2 regions of the Chromobacterium violaceum ATCC 12472 genome follow, and region 2 is predicted to be linked to the other one. Evidence: riboswitches for the same ligand, from Rfam matches in the RefSeq annotation. Region 2 holds a riboswitch; the other holds the start of a gene.
What was found. A riboswitch is a leader RNA that binds a small molecule or an ion and turns the genes downstream of it on or off. The one in region 2 is predicted to bind cobalamin.

Region 1 (5,541 bases), 1.2 Mb from region 2:
CATGCCGGCCCAGTCGCGGCGCCAGGCGAAGCGCTCGCCGCTGCCGGGCGCGATGGCCGGCAGCGTGGCTGACCAGATCACGGCGAAGCCGCGCGCCCAGGCCGGGACCAGCAGCAGGCCCCAGGCCGTTCCGGCCTGGCGTGCGATCAGCATCAGCAGCACCAGCTTGGCGATCACCGCCAGCAGCAGCGACAGCACGCCGAAGCTGCCCAGGTGCGGATCCTTCAGCACCTCGAAGAAGCGCTCGCACGAACGGTGGGCCGCGCCCAGCGCGTCGGCCAGATCGGCCAGGCCGTCCAGGTGCAGGCCGCCGGTGACCATGACCCAGGCCAGCAGCGCCAGCAGCGCCGCCAGCCACGGGTCGGCCAGGCTGCCCAGCTGCAGCGCCGCCAGCAGCAGCGCGCCGACGATGACGCCGACGGCGGGAAACCAGCGCGCGCTGGCCGCCAGCCACTCGGGTTTGAAATCGGCCAGCTGCGGCGTCGGCAGCCGGGTCAGGAACTGCACCGCCAGTATCAGTCCGCGCATGCCGACTCCAGGCGCAGCAGATAGGCCGGATGGCCCTCCAACATCGACAGCTGGACGAAGCCGCCGCGCTGCACCGTCATCAGCTTGGCCACCGCGAACTCGGTGCCCAGCAGCTCGGCCATCAGCACCGTGATCACGCCGCCGTGCGTCACCAGCAGCCGGTGGCTGCCGCGCGCCTCGGTCATCCAGTCGGCCAGGCCGGCCAGCGCGCGGGTGCGGAACTGCTCGAAGGTTTCGCCGCCGGGGGGGCTGAGCCGGCCGTCGGCCAGCGCGTCGCCCCAGCCCGGGTGGGCCTGTTCCAGGTCGGCCACCGGCTGGCCGTCCCAGCCGCCGAAGTCCATCTCGGCGAAACGCGGGTCCACCTTCAGCGTCAGCGAGCCGGACAGCGCCTGCTTGACCGCGAACTCCCGGCAGCGCTGCAGCGGCGAGGTGGCGATGCAGGTGACCGGGGCCAGGTTGCTGATGCGTTTCCAGCTGTGTTCCAGCTGCTGCTGTCCGAGCTCGGTCAGCGGCAGGTCGGTCAGGCCGATCAGGCGGCCGTCGTGATCGATGTCGCCGTGGCGCAGCAGGGTGAGGGTATAGGGGTTCATGCCGACTTGCCGCTGACGCCGGCTTCGTCGAAGGTGGCCATGCCGTTGTGCAGCTTGACCGCCAGCTGCAGCAGCGGCACGCAGACGGCGGCGCCGGAGCCTTCGCCCAGCCGCATGCCCAGGTCGACCAGCGGATGCAGCTGCAGCGCCGTCAGCGCCAGCTCGTGGCCGGACTCCGCCGAGCGGTGGCTGGCCAGCAGCCAGTCGTGCAGCGAGGGATCGATGGTCTTGGCGCACAGCGCGGCGGCGCTGGCGATGAAGCCGTCCACCAGCGACGGCACGCCCAGGCGGGCGCCTTCCAGGTAAAAGCCGGCGATCGCCGCGATTTCCAGGCCGCCCAGCTCGGACAGGGTGTCGAGTCCGCTGAGGTTTTCCCAGGCCACGCGGGCCAGCGCGGTTTTCACCGCGCGGCGCTTGTTGGCGAGACCGGCGTCATCGACGCCGGTGCCGCGGCCCACCACCAGTTCCGGCGCCGCGCCGGTGAGTCGGCAGATCAGCGCCGCCGACGCGGTGGTGTTGCCGATGCCCATGTCGCCGGCGACCAGCAGGTTGGCGCCGGCTTCCACCGCGCGGCGGGCGGCGGCGCGGCCGGCCTCCAGCGCGGCCTCGGTTTCCTCGGCGCTCATCGCCGCCTGCCTGGCCAGGTTGTGGCTGCCGGGACGGACCTTGGCGTGGACGATGGGCAGCGCCGACACGTCGCCGGCCACGCCCACGTCCACCACCTCCAGGCGGGCGTCCAGCGCGCGCGCCAGCACGCAGATGGCGGCGCCGCCATTGGCGAAATTGCGCACCATCTCGGTGGTGACCGCCGACGGGAAGGCGGACACGCCCTCCACGGTGACGCCGTGATCGGCGGCGAACACGGTGATCGCCGGCCGCAGGTCTTCCGGCTGGGCGCGGCCCTGCCATGCGGCGAAGCGGCAGGCCAGTTCCTCCAGCTGGCCCAGGCTGCCGGGCGGCTTGGTCAGGACGGCCTGACGGGCGCGGGCGGCGTTGCGGGCGGAAAGATCCAGGGGTTTGCTGCTGTTCATGGTATGGGCCTGCTGCGGGAGCGGACGGGGTCCGGCGGTTGAGTGGGTCCGGCGCGGGGCGTCGGTTGGACTCTAAGCATATTACTGCTTGGGCGATGCCGCCAAAAGTCCGGCGGGTTATAATCCGACGATTCGCAGGTGTCCGCAGCCGCGCAGCCACGCGCGGGCGGATGAAACGGGAAGCCGGTGCAAGGCCGGCGCTGCCCCCGCAACGGTAAGGCCTGGTGCGTAGGCGCCCAGGCGGCGCAGAGCCACTGTTTTGGGCGCGTGTTCACGATCTTTCGCCTGGCGTTGCCGGAAAAGACGGAGAGCAGGCTTCCAGAATGGGAAGGCGCGCCGCCGGCAAGGCCCAGCCCGGAGACCGGCCTGCGTCGCCCCGGCCGGAAGCCGGTGGACCACTGGAGTTTCGCGGGGAGGCGATTCGACAGGCGTTCCGGTTCTGCCGTGCCGTCCTTTGCTGCTGTTGCCCTCTTCGCACTCAACGTTTTCATATCGTGGAGTGTGTTTTCATGTTCAAGCTTCAAACCTGCGCCGCGCTGACGGCGCTGGCCTGTTCCGGCCTGGCCCTGGCCGATGGCGTGCCCCAGTTTGTCGGCGATCCGGTGATCGTGACGGCGAGCCGCATCGCGCAACCGTTGTCCAAGACGCTGGCGGACGCCACCGTGATCACCCGCGACGAAATCGAGGAAAGCGGCGCGCAGACGCTGCAGCAGGTGCTGTCGCGCCAGGCCGCGGTCAGCATCACGACCAATGGCGGTCCGGGCACCAGCAGCAGCATCTTCATGCGCGGCGCCAATTCCAACCACACGGTGGTGTTGGTGGACGGCATGCGCATTTCGTCGGCGACGACCGGCACCACGGCCATCCAGAACATTCCGCTGGAACAGATCGAGCGCATCGAAATCCTGCGTGGGCCCGCGTCCAGCCTGTACGGCGCCGACGCCATCGGCGGCGTGATACAAATCTTCACCCGCAAGGGCGAGGGCGCGCCGCGCTTCAATGCCGGTTTCGAGGCTGGCAGCCGCGGCACCGGCAAGCTAACCGCTGGCATTGATGGGAAAACTGGCGACACTGCTTACAGCCTGCAGTTATCCCATGCCCAGTCTGATGGTTTTTCGGCAACGAATCCGCGTAATCAGACCTATTACAATCCCGATAATGATGGGTATGGCAACGATAGTTACACTGCTAGTGTGAATCAGACATTGGCGCCAGGTCATGATTTGACGTTGAGGCTGTATCAGACCTTTGCCATAAATGATTGGGATCGTTCCAATAAATGGACTGGGCAAGATAGAGCAAAGAGCCGCCTAACGGGACAGAGCATCGAGTCGAAGAATCAGTTCAGCGATGTCTGGACAAGTAGACTACGTTTTTCGAAAACACAGGATAAGCTAGAAAATTTTTATAATGGTAACTTTGATGTTAGGGCCGACCTCTATCAGACGACTCAAGAGGAATGGCTTTGGCAGAATGATCTAAACACTACTGTTGGCAATATCATTCTTGGTATCAGCCATGGGACGCAAAAGATCGAGAGTAGCGATGTCTATTCTGAAACAAAACGTTCTCAGGATGCGGGATTTGCTACATATCAGTTTGATCAGGGTGCGCATTTATTCCAAGCTAGCCTGCGCCGAGATCATGACGATCAGTTTGGCGGGAAAACCACTGGTAAATTTGACTATGGCTATAAATTTGCCGAGGGATGGATGGCAAGAGTGGGGTATGGTACCGCCTATAAGGCACCAACATTTAATGACTTATACTATCCATATAGTGGGAATCCGAGTCTGAAGCCGGAAGATTCGAAAAATACGGAGTTGTCACTGCAGTATCGAAAAGGTCAGCAGAGTTTTAGTGTAACCATATTCCAAAATAAGATTAACCAATTGATAAACTGGGCTCCAGCTGCCCCTGATAGTGAGATTTGGGTACCGAAGAACATAGATCGAGCAACCATCCGTGGTTTGACGCTGGAAGGCGCTACGGTGGTGGCGGGAGTCGATCTGGGCGCCAATCTTACGCTGCTGGACGCCCGCGATGACGGCACTGGCCATTGGTTGGAGCGCCGCCCGCGTCAGAGCGCCAACTTCACCGCCAGCAAGGAGCTGGGCAAGTGGACCTTGGGCGCGGAGCAGCAGATCGTTTCCCGCAGATACGACGATCCGGCGAACACCGAGGCCAAAGCGCTGCACGGCTACGGCGTCACCAACGCCTTCGCCAACTACCGCTTCGCGAGGAACTGGACCGCGACGGCCCGCGTCGACAATCTGTTCGACCGCGAATACGAAACCGCCTACGGCTACAACACCGGCGGCCTGGGCGCCTTCATCGGCGTGCGTTACAGCCAATAAGGAATCGTCGATGCCCCACCTGATCACCGGCGGCGCCCGCAGCGGCAAGAGCCGCCATGCCGAAGACCTGGCCCGCCGGCATGGCGGACCGGTGTGCTATCTCGCCACCGCCGAGGTGCGCGATCCCGAGTTCGCGCGCCGGGTGGAGCGCCACCGCGCGCAGCGGCCGGCGCACTGGCGCGTGGCCGAGGCCGGGCGCGGGCTGGCCGCGGCCATCGCCGCCCATGACGCGCCGGGCGGGCTGCTGCTGATCGACTGCCTGGGCATGTGGTTGATGCGTTTCTTCGGCGAGCAGGGCTTCGACGAGTCCGAGTACGCGGTGGAGCGCGACGCGCTGCTGGCCGCGCAGGGACGGCTCCAGGGCGAGGTCTTGCTGGTGTCCAACGAAGTGGGCTGGGGCGTGGTGGGCGGCGATGCGGAAACCCGCCGCTTCGTCGACGAGCTGGGCCGGCTCAACCAGTTGGCGGCGGCCCGTTGCGACCGGGTGACCCTAGTGGCTTGCGGCTTGCCGCTAGCCCTGAAGGAGCCGGCGGCATGAGGCCGGCCTGGTCGGGATGGGGCCTGCTGCTGGCTGCGGCGTATGCTCAAGCATCGGTTCAGGCCGCAGACGGCGCCGGCAAGACCGTGGTTTTGGACAGGCCGGCCCAGCGCATCGTCAGCCTGGTGCCGCACGCCACTGAGCTGTTGTTCGCCGCCGGCGCCGGCGGCAAGGTGGTGGCCACCGTCGATTACAGCGACCACCCGGCCGCGGCGAAGAAGCTGCCGCGCGTCGGCGGCTTCACCGGCTTCAGCCTGGAGGCGGTGCTGAGGCAGAAGCCCGACCTGGTGGTGGCGTGGCAGGACGGCGGCACGCCGCGCGAGCTGGCGCGGCTGCGCGGCATGGGCGTGCCGGTGTTCATCAGCCATCCGCTGCAGCCGGACGACGTGGCGCAGGAAATCGTCAAGCTGGGCCAGTTGGCGGGCACCGACGCGGCGGCGGCCCAGGCGGCGGCGGCTTACCGCCAGCGGCTGGCGGCGCTGCGGCAGCGCTACAGC
Region 2 (5,541 bases):
TGGAGTTGGTGAAGATGAAGGCGATGCGCTTGTCGGTATTGGGCACATGACGCAGCCGCGCCAGCCTGGCGGCGATGCCGGCCAGGCGGCGGGCGCGGTCCGGCAGCGGCGCGTATTGCTCGGCCTGGCCGGCCTCTGCCGGTTGCTTGAAGCTCAGCGGCACGCCGATGATGCGGCCGTCGAACTCCGGCAGCGCCACGTTCATCGCGGTGTCCAGCGGATTGAAGCCGCGGTCGGACGCTTCCCATTGCTCGCGGGTCATGCTGCTGGTGATCGCCTGCAGCACCGGCAGGTCCAGCCGGTCCGACGCCTCCACCGCCCAGCCGGGCTGGGTAGGGCCGTCATTGTTGATGTCGCCCATCGCGAACGAGGTGGTGTTGATCAGCAGGGACACCTGGGCGCGCGGGTCGGCCAGCAGCGCCAGCGCCGCCGGCAAACCTCCCTGGTCTATGGTCCGCAAGGACGAGGTGAACACCGGCAGCGCATTGACGCCGCGCTCGGCCAGGCAGTCCACCAGCAGGTCGATGAAGCGGGTGTTGCCGGACAGCCAGTGGGCGCGGTAGAAACACAGGCCGACGCTAGGCCAGTCCGGGTTGCGGATTGCAAGCCAGTCGTCCAGCGAGCAGGGCGCGGCCAGCGCCGGGTGGTAGATCCCGTGCTCCGGCAACGGCCGCGGCGGCTGGTAGCCGAAACCGGTCAGCAGCAGCCTGTCGGCCAGGCAGCGCATCAGCTCGCCCAGGTTGGCGCTGCCGCCGGCCTGCAGATAGGCGTGGACGTCCTGCTGCAGCGATACCGGCGCGCTGCACAAGGCCTGCAGCTCCGGGTCCGGCTCGCCGGTGCCGCTGACCACGATGACCGCGGCCTGCAAGCGGCGGGCATGGGCCAGCAGCCGCTCCAGGCCTGGGATGGCGTCGGCGCGGCCCAGCACGCGCAGCACGATGGCGCGGGCGTGGGCCAGCTGGCCGTCCAGCAGCGCCTGCATCGCGGCCTCGTCGGCTATGCCTTGCAGCGAAATGCCGGCGACGGCGGGGAAGTCTTCCGGCCAGCGCGCGCGCGACAGCGCGGCGAGGTCGGTGCCGGCATGGCTCAATAGTGCGATTTCGGCATTCATGGCTGCGGTTCCGTTTCAATGTCGCCGATGCCGGTTTTATGGAACACCAGCTCTTCAACCGGAACGCCGCCCTTCAGATGCTGGCAGACGATGCGCTCGATATCGGTTTCGTTCACCTTGCGGTACCAGACGCCGTCCGGGTACACCACCATCACCGGGCCCTCCTTGCACACGGCGAAGCAGTGGCTGCGGGTGCGCTTGGCGCGCAGGCCGTCGCAGGCGTCTATGGCGCGTCCCAGGTGCAGGAACATCGCTTCCGAGCCCTCGCCGCCCGGCGTGCAGCGCGGGCCGGTGCACATCAGCACGTGTTTGTCGTGCGTTCTCATTGAATCTCCGGGGCCAATTGATCGAAACGCTTCCATTTGTAGATGGCGGCGGAGGCGAGCCAAGTGAGCAGGAACACGCCGACCACGAAGTAGCCGAAGTGGGCCAGGTTTTCGTTCAGTTCCGCCACCAGATCCCATGCGCCGCCGGACAGCCGCATCTTGTTCACCAGCAAGCCCAGCGCTTCCAGCCCGCCTATGCCCACCGCGACGACGACGGAGACGAAGGTGATGGTCAGGTTGTACCACAGCTTGCGCACCGGCTTGACGAAGGCCCAGCCGTACACCTCAACCATCAGCAGGCTGTCCAGCGTGTCCACCAGCGCCATGCCGGCGGCGAACAGCACCGGGAACACCATGATGTGCCACAGCGCCACGCCGTGCGCGCTTTGCGTGGTGGCGATGGCGAACAGGCCGATCTCGGTGGCGGTGTCGAAGCCCAGGCCGAACAAAAAGCCGATCGGCAGCATGTGCCAGCTCTTGGTCACCATCTTGAACAGCGGCCGCAGCAGGCGCGCCAGCAGGCCCTGGTTGTTCAGCAGCAGGTCCAGCTGTTCGTCGCAGATGGGCTCGCCGGCGCGGGCGCGGCGAAAGGCGGACCATACCGCGCGCAGCGAGGACAGGTTGATCATGGCCAGCGCCAGCAGGAAAAAGGCCGATACGCTGACGCTGATGGTGCCGCCGATTTCGCGGAAGCCGTCGATGCGGCTCTGCAGCGCGGAGGCGGCCATGACGATGACGGCGACGGCGAACACCACCACCGCCGAGTGGCCGAGCGAGAAGAACAGGCCCACCGCGGACGGCTGGCGCTTCTCCTGCATCATCTTGCGCACGGTGTTGTCTATGGCGGCGATGTGGTCGGCGTCCACCGCGTGGCGCAGGCCGAACAGGTAGGCGAGCAAGGCGGTGGCGAGCTGGGCCGGATAGTCGGCGAAGGCGGCGAACGCCCAGGCCCAGGCCAGCAGGTTGGCCAGGATCAGCCCGGCGAGTATGGGAGCGTGGCGCGCCAGTCGGCGGCCGACGGACGGCGCGGTGGATGGATGCATGGTGCCCTCGGAGACGATACTCGTCGCGCAAGCGAGGGCACAGACCGCCGCGTATCCATGGACGGCGCATGTGCGTATCCCCCGGTACACCCCGCCCGGCTTCTGCTTGCGTCGACACGTTTGACGGCCGGTCTCCTGGCTCGCGCGTCGCCGTCCGGGCGCCGCCTTCCCGACCTTGCTAAGGGCCAGTGGCGTCAGGCGTGGACTCTGCGCTTACAGTTGCGGGGGCAGCCGCGGCATTCCACCGCGTTCCCGTTTCACCCTTTTGGGGCACCGTCAAGAATGGCAAGAATGATACGCGACAAGCTTGGGGCTGTGAACCGAAATGGTTCCGATTACAAGCGACGCCAATCGGTCAGCGCCTGCTCCAGCCGAACCCAGTCGGCGTCGGTCCTGGGCAGGCCGAAGCGCAGGCTGGGGATGGCTTCGAAATGGCGGGTCAGGATGCCGCGGCCGGCCAGGTAGCGGTGCGCGGCCAGGCTGTTTTCGTCCGGCACCCACTGAAACAGCTCGCAGCCGCCGGCGGGCGGCAGGCCGTGCCGCTCCAGGCAGCGTTGCAGCCTGGAGCTATCGCGCTGCAGCTTGGTTTTCATCGCCTGTTGCCATGGGGCATCGCGCAGCGCCAGCTTCACCGCCTCGCGCGCCGGGCCGGCCACCGTCCACGGCCCCAGCTCCTCGGCCAGCGCCCGCAGCAGTTCCGGCCAACCGAACACGAAGCCGGCGCGCGCGCCGGCCAGGCCGAAGAACTTGCCGACCGAGCGCAACACGATCAATCCCGGCTTGCCGGCGTGCGGCAGCATGCTGTCTTGCGGCGCGGCGTCCAGAAACGCCTCATCCACCACCAGCCAGCCGCCGCGCGCGGCCAGCCTCTGCCGCCAGTTTTCCAGCAACGCCGGGTCGAAGCGGTCGCCGGTGGGGTTGTTGGGGTTGCACAGCAACACCACGTCCAGCTGGTCTATGCCGGCGGCCAGTTCTTCCGGCGACAGCCTGAACAGCTGGTGCCCGCGCTTCTGCCAGTGGTGCGGGTGCTCGGCGTAGCACAGCGCCAGCATGCCGACGCGGCAGGGCGCGCGCAGCCGCGGCAGCAACTGGATCGCCGGCTGCGAGCCGGCCACGGCCAGCAGTTTGTCGCTGCCGTAATACTCCGCCGCCGCCGCTTCCAGCCCGTCATGGTTTTGCGGCAGCCGCAGCCAGCTGTCCGCCGGCAGCGGCGGCACCGGCCAGCCGTTGGGATTGACGCCGGTGGACAGGTCCAGCCAGTCGCCGACGGGTATGCCGTATTCCGCGGCCGCGCGCAGCAGGCCGCCTCCGTGTTCAAGCATGGATCGCTCCGATCAAGATGGCGGCCGCCAGCGACAACGCCGCCCACAGCCACATGCCGCGGTTGACCAGCCGCACCGCGCGGCCGATGTCTTCATGCGTGGGCGTGGGGCCGCAGCCAAGCGGCGGACGTTCCTTCCACTGGCCGTGATAGCGCGCGCCGCCGCCCAGGCTGACGCCCAGCGCGCCGGCGCCGGCGGCCATCACCGGGCCGGCGTTGGGGCTGTACCAGGTCGGGGCCTGGGTTCGCCAGCAGCGCCAGCCCTTGGCGGCATGGCCCAGCAGCAGATAGGTGAGGGCGGTCAGACGCGCCGGGAGATAATTCAGCATGTCGTCGAAGCGGGCGGCGGCCCAGCCGAAATGCAGGTAGCGCTCGTTCTTGTAGCCCCACATCGCGTCCAGCGTGTTGGCCAGCCGGTACAGCACCGCGCCGGGCGCGCCCAGGACCAGGAACCAGAACAGCGCGGCGAAGACGGCGTCGCTGCCGTTTTCCAGCACCGACTCAATCGTCGCGCGGGCGACGCCGGCTTCGTCCAGTTCGCGGGTGTCGCGGCTGACGATCCAGCCCACCCGCTCGCGGGCAAGTTGAAGGTCGCCTTCGGCCAAGGCCTTGCGCACCACCTCGGCGTGCTGGGCCAGGCTGCGAGCGCCGACCGCCAGGTAGAGCAGGGCGACCGGAACGATAATCTCCAGCAGCGGCAGCCTCGCCAGCGCCCAGGCGGCCAGCGTGAAGGGCGCCAATAACAGCGCGATGGCCGCCGCGCCGCGCAGCCGCATGCGCCAGACAGGCTCCGCGCCGGGCGCGGCCGGGTAGGCCGCGCGCTCCACGGCCTTGACCAGCCGGCCGAAGCCGACCAGCGGGTGCCAGCGCGGCGGTTCGCCCAGCAAGCGGTCCAGCAGCAGCGCGATCGGCAGAAACAGTGCGGAATTCAACGAACAGCCCTATATAATGGCCGGCCGCCGCCGGGAATTATCCAATGCGCAAGTCTGTCGCGCTTTGGGCGGCCGGAATGAATCAAGCCGCCATTCTAAGCGTTGTCAGCCATCCATGCGCAGGGAGATCGCCATGAGCGCCAAAACCATCATGATCCAGGGCGCCACGTCCGACGCCGGCAAGAGCGCGCTGGCCACCGGCCTGTGCCGGCTGCTGGCCCGGCGCGGCGTGAAAGTGGCGCCGTTCAAGCCGCAGAACATGGCGCTGAACAGCGCGGTGACGGCGGACGGCGGCGAGATCGGCCGCTCGCAGGCGGTGCAGGCGCAGGCCTGCGGCGTGGAGCCGCACACCGACATGAACCCGGTATTGCTCAAGCCCAACAGCCACACCGGCTCGCAGGTGATCATCCAGGGCCGCGCCATCGGCAATATGGAGGCGCGCGGCTACCACGGCTACAAGCCGGTCGCGATGAAGGCGGTGCTGGCGTCGCACGCCAGGCTGGCGGCGCAATACCAGTGCATCGTCGCCGAAGGCGCCGGCAGTCCGGCCGAGATCAATCTGCGCGACGGCGACATCGCCAATATGGGCTTCGCCGAGGCGGTGGACTGCCCGGTGATCCTGGTGGCCGACATCGAGCGCGGCGGCGTGTTCGCCCACCTGGCGGGCACGCTGGCGCTGCTGTCGGAATCCGAGCGCGCCCGCGTGGTCGGCCTGGTGATCAACCGCTTCCGCGGCGATCCGTCCTTGCTCAAGACCGGCGTCGACTGGCTGGAGCGGCACACCGGCAAGCCGGTGCTGGGCGTGCTG

Region 1: it holds a riboswitch for cobalamin, as region 2 does, so the genes downstream of both, CV_RS22595 (TonB-dependent receptor domain-containing protein) here and CV_RS07695 (HoxN/HupN/NixA family nickel/cobalt transporter) in region 2, are expected to answer to the same signal.

What each region holds. Positions count from the first base shown of each region.
Region 1 covers NC_005085.1:520,190-525,730, forward strand. The annotation lists gene cobS (adenosylcobinamide-GDP ribazoletransferase) at 1-528, opposite strand, end outside; gene CV_RS02430 (histidine phosphatase family protein) at 516-1,118, opposite strand; gene cobT (nicotinate-nucleotide--dimethylbenzimidazole phosphoribosyltransferase) at 1,115-2,149, opposite strand; cobalamin riboswitch at 2,269-2,534, shown strand; gene CV_RS22595 (TonB-dependent receptor domain-containing protein) at 2,659-4,506, shown strand; gene cobU (bifunctional adenosylcobinamide kinase/adenosylcobinamide-phosphate guanylyltransferase) at 4,517-5,044, shown strand; gene CV_RS02450 (cobalamin-binding protein) at 5,041-5,541, shown strand, end outside.
Region 2 covers NC_005085.1:1,687,930-1,693,470, forward strand. The annotation lists gene CV_RS07685 (cobaltochelatase subunit CobN) at 1-1,111, opposite strand, end outside; gene CV_RS07690 ((2Fe-2S) ferredoxin domain-containing protein) at 1,108-1,437, opposite strand; gene CV_RS07695 (HoxN/HupN/NixA family nickel/cobalt transporter) at 1,434-2,480, opposite strand; cobalamin riboswitch at 2,588-2,773, opposite strand; gene cobD (threonine-phosphate decarboxylase CobD) at 2,816-3,802, opposite strand; gene cbiB (adenosylcobinamide-phosphate synthase CbiB) at 3,795-4,733, opposite strand; gene CV_RS07710 (cobyric acid synthase) at 4,867-5,541, shown strand, end outside.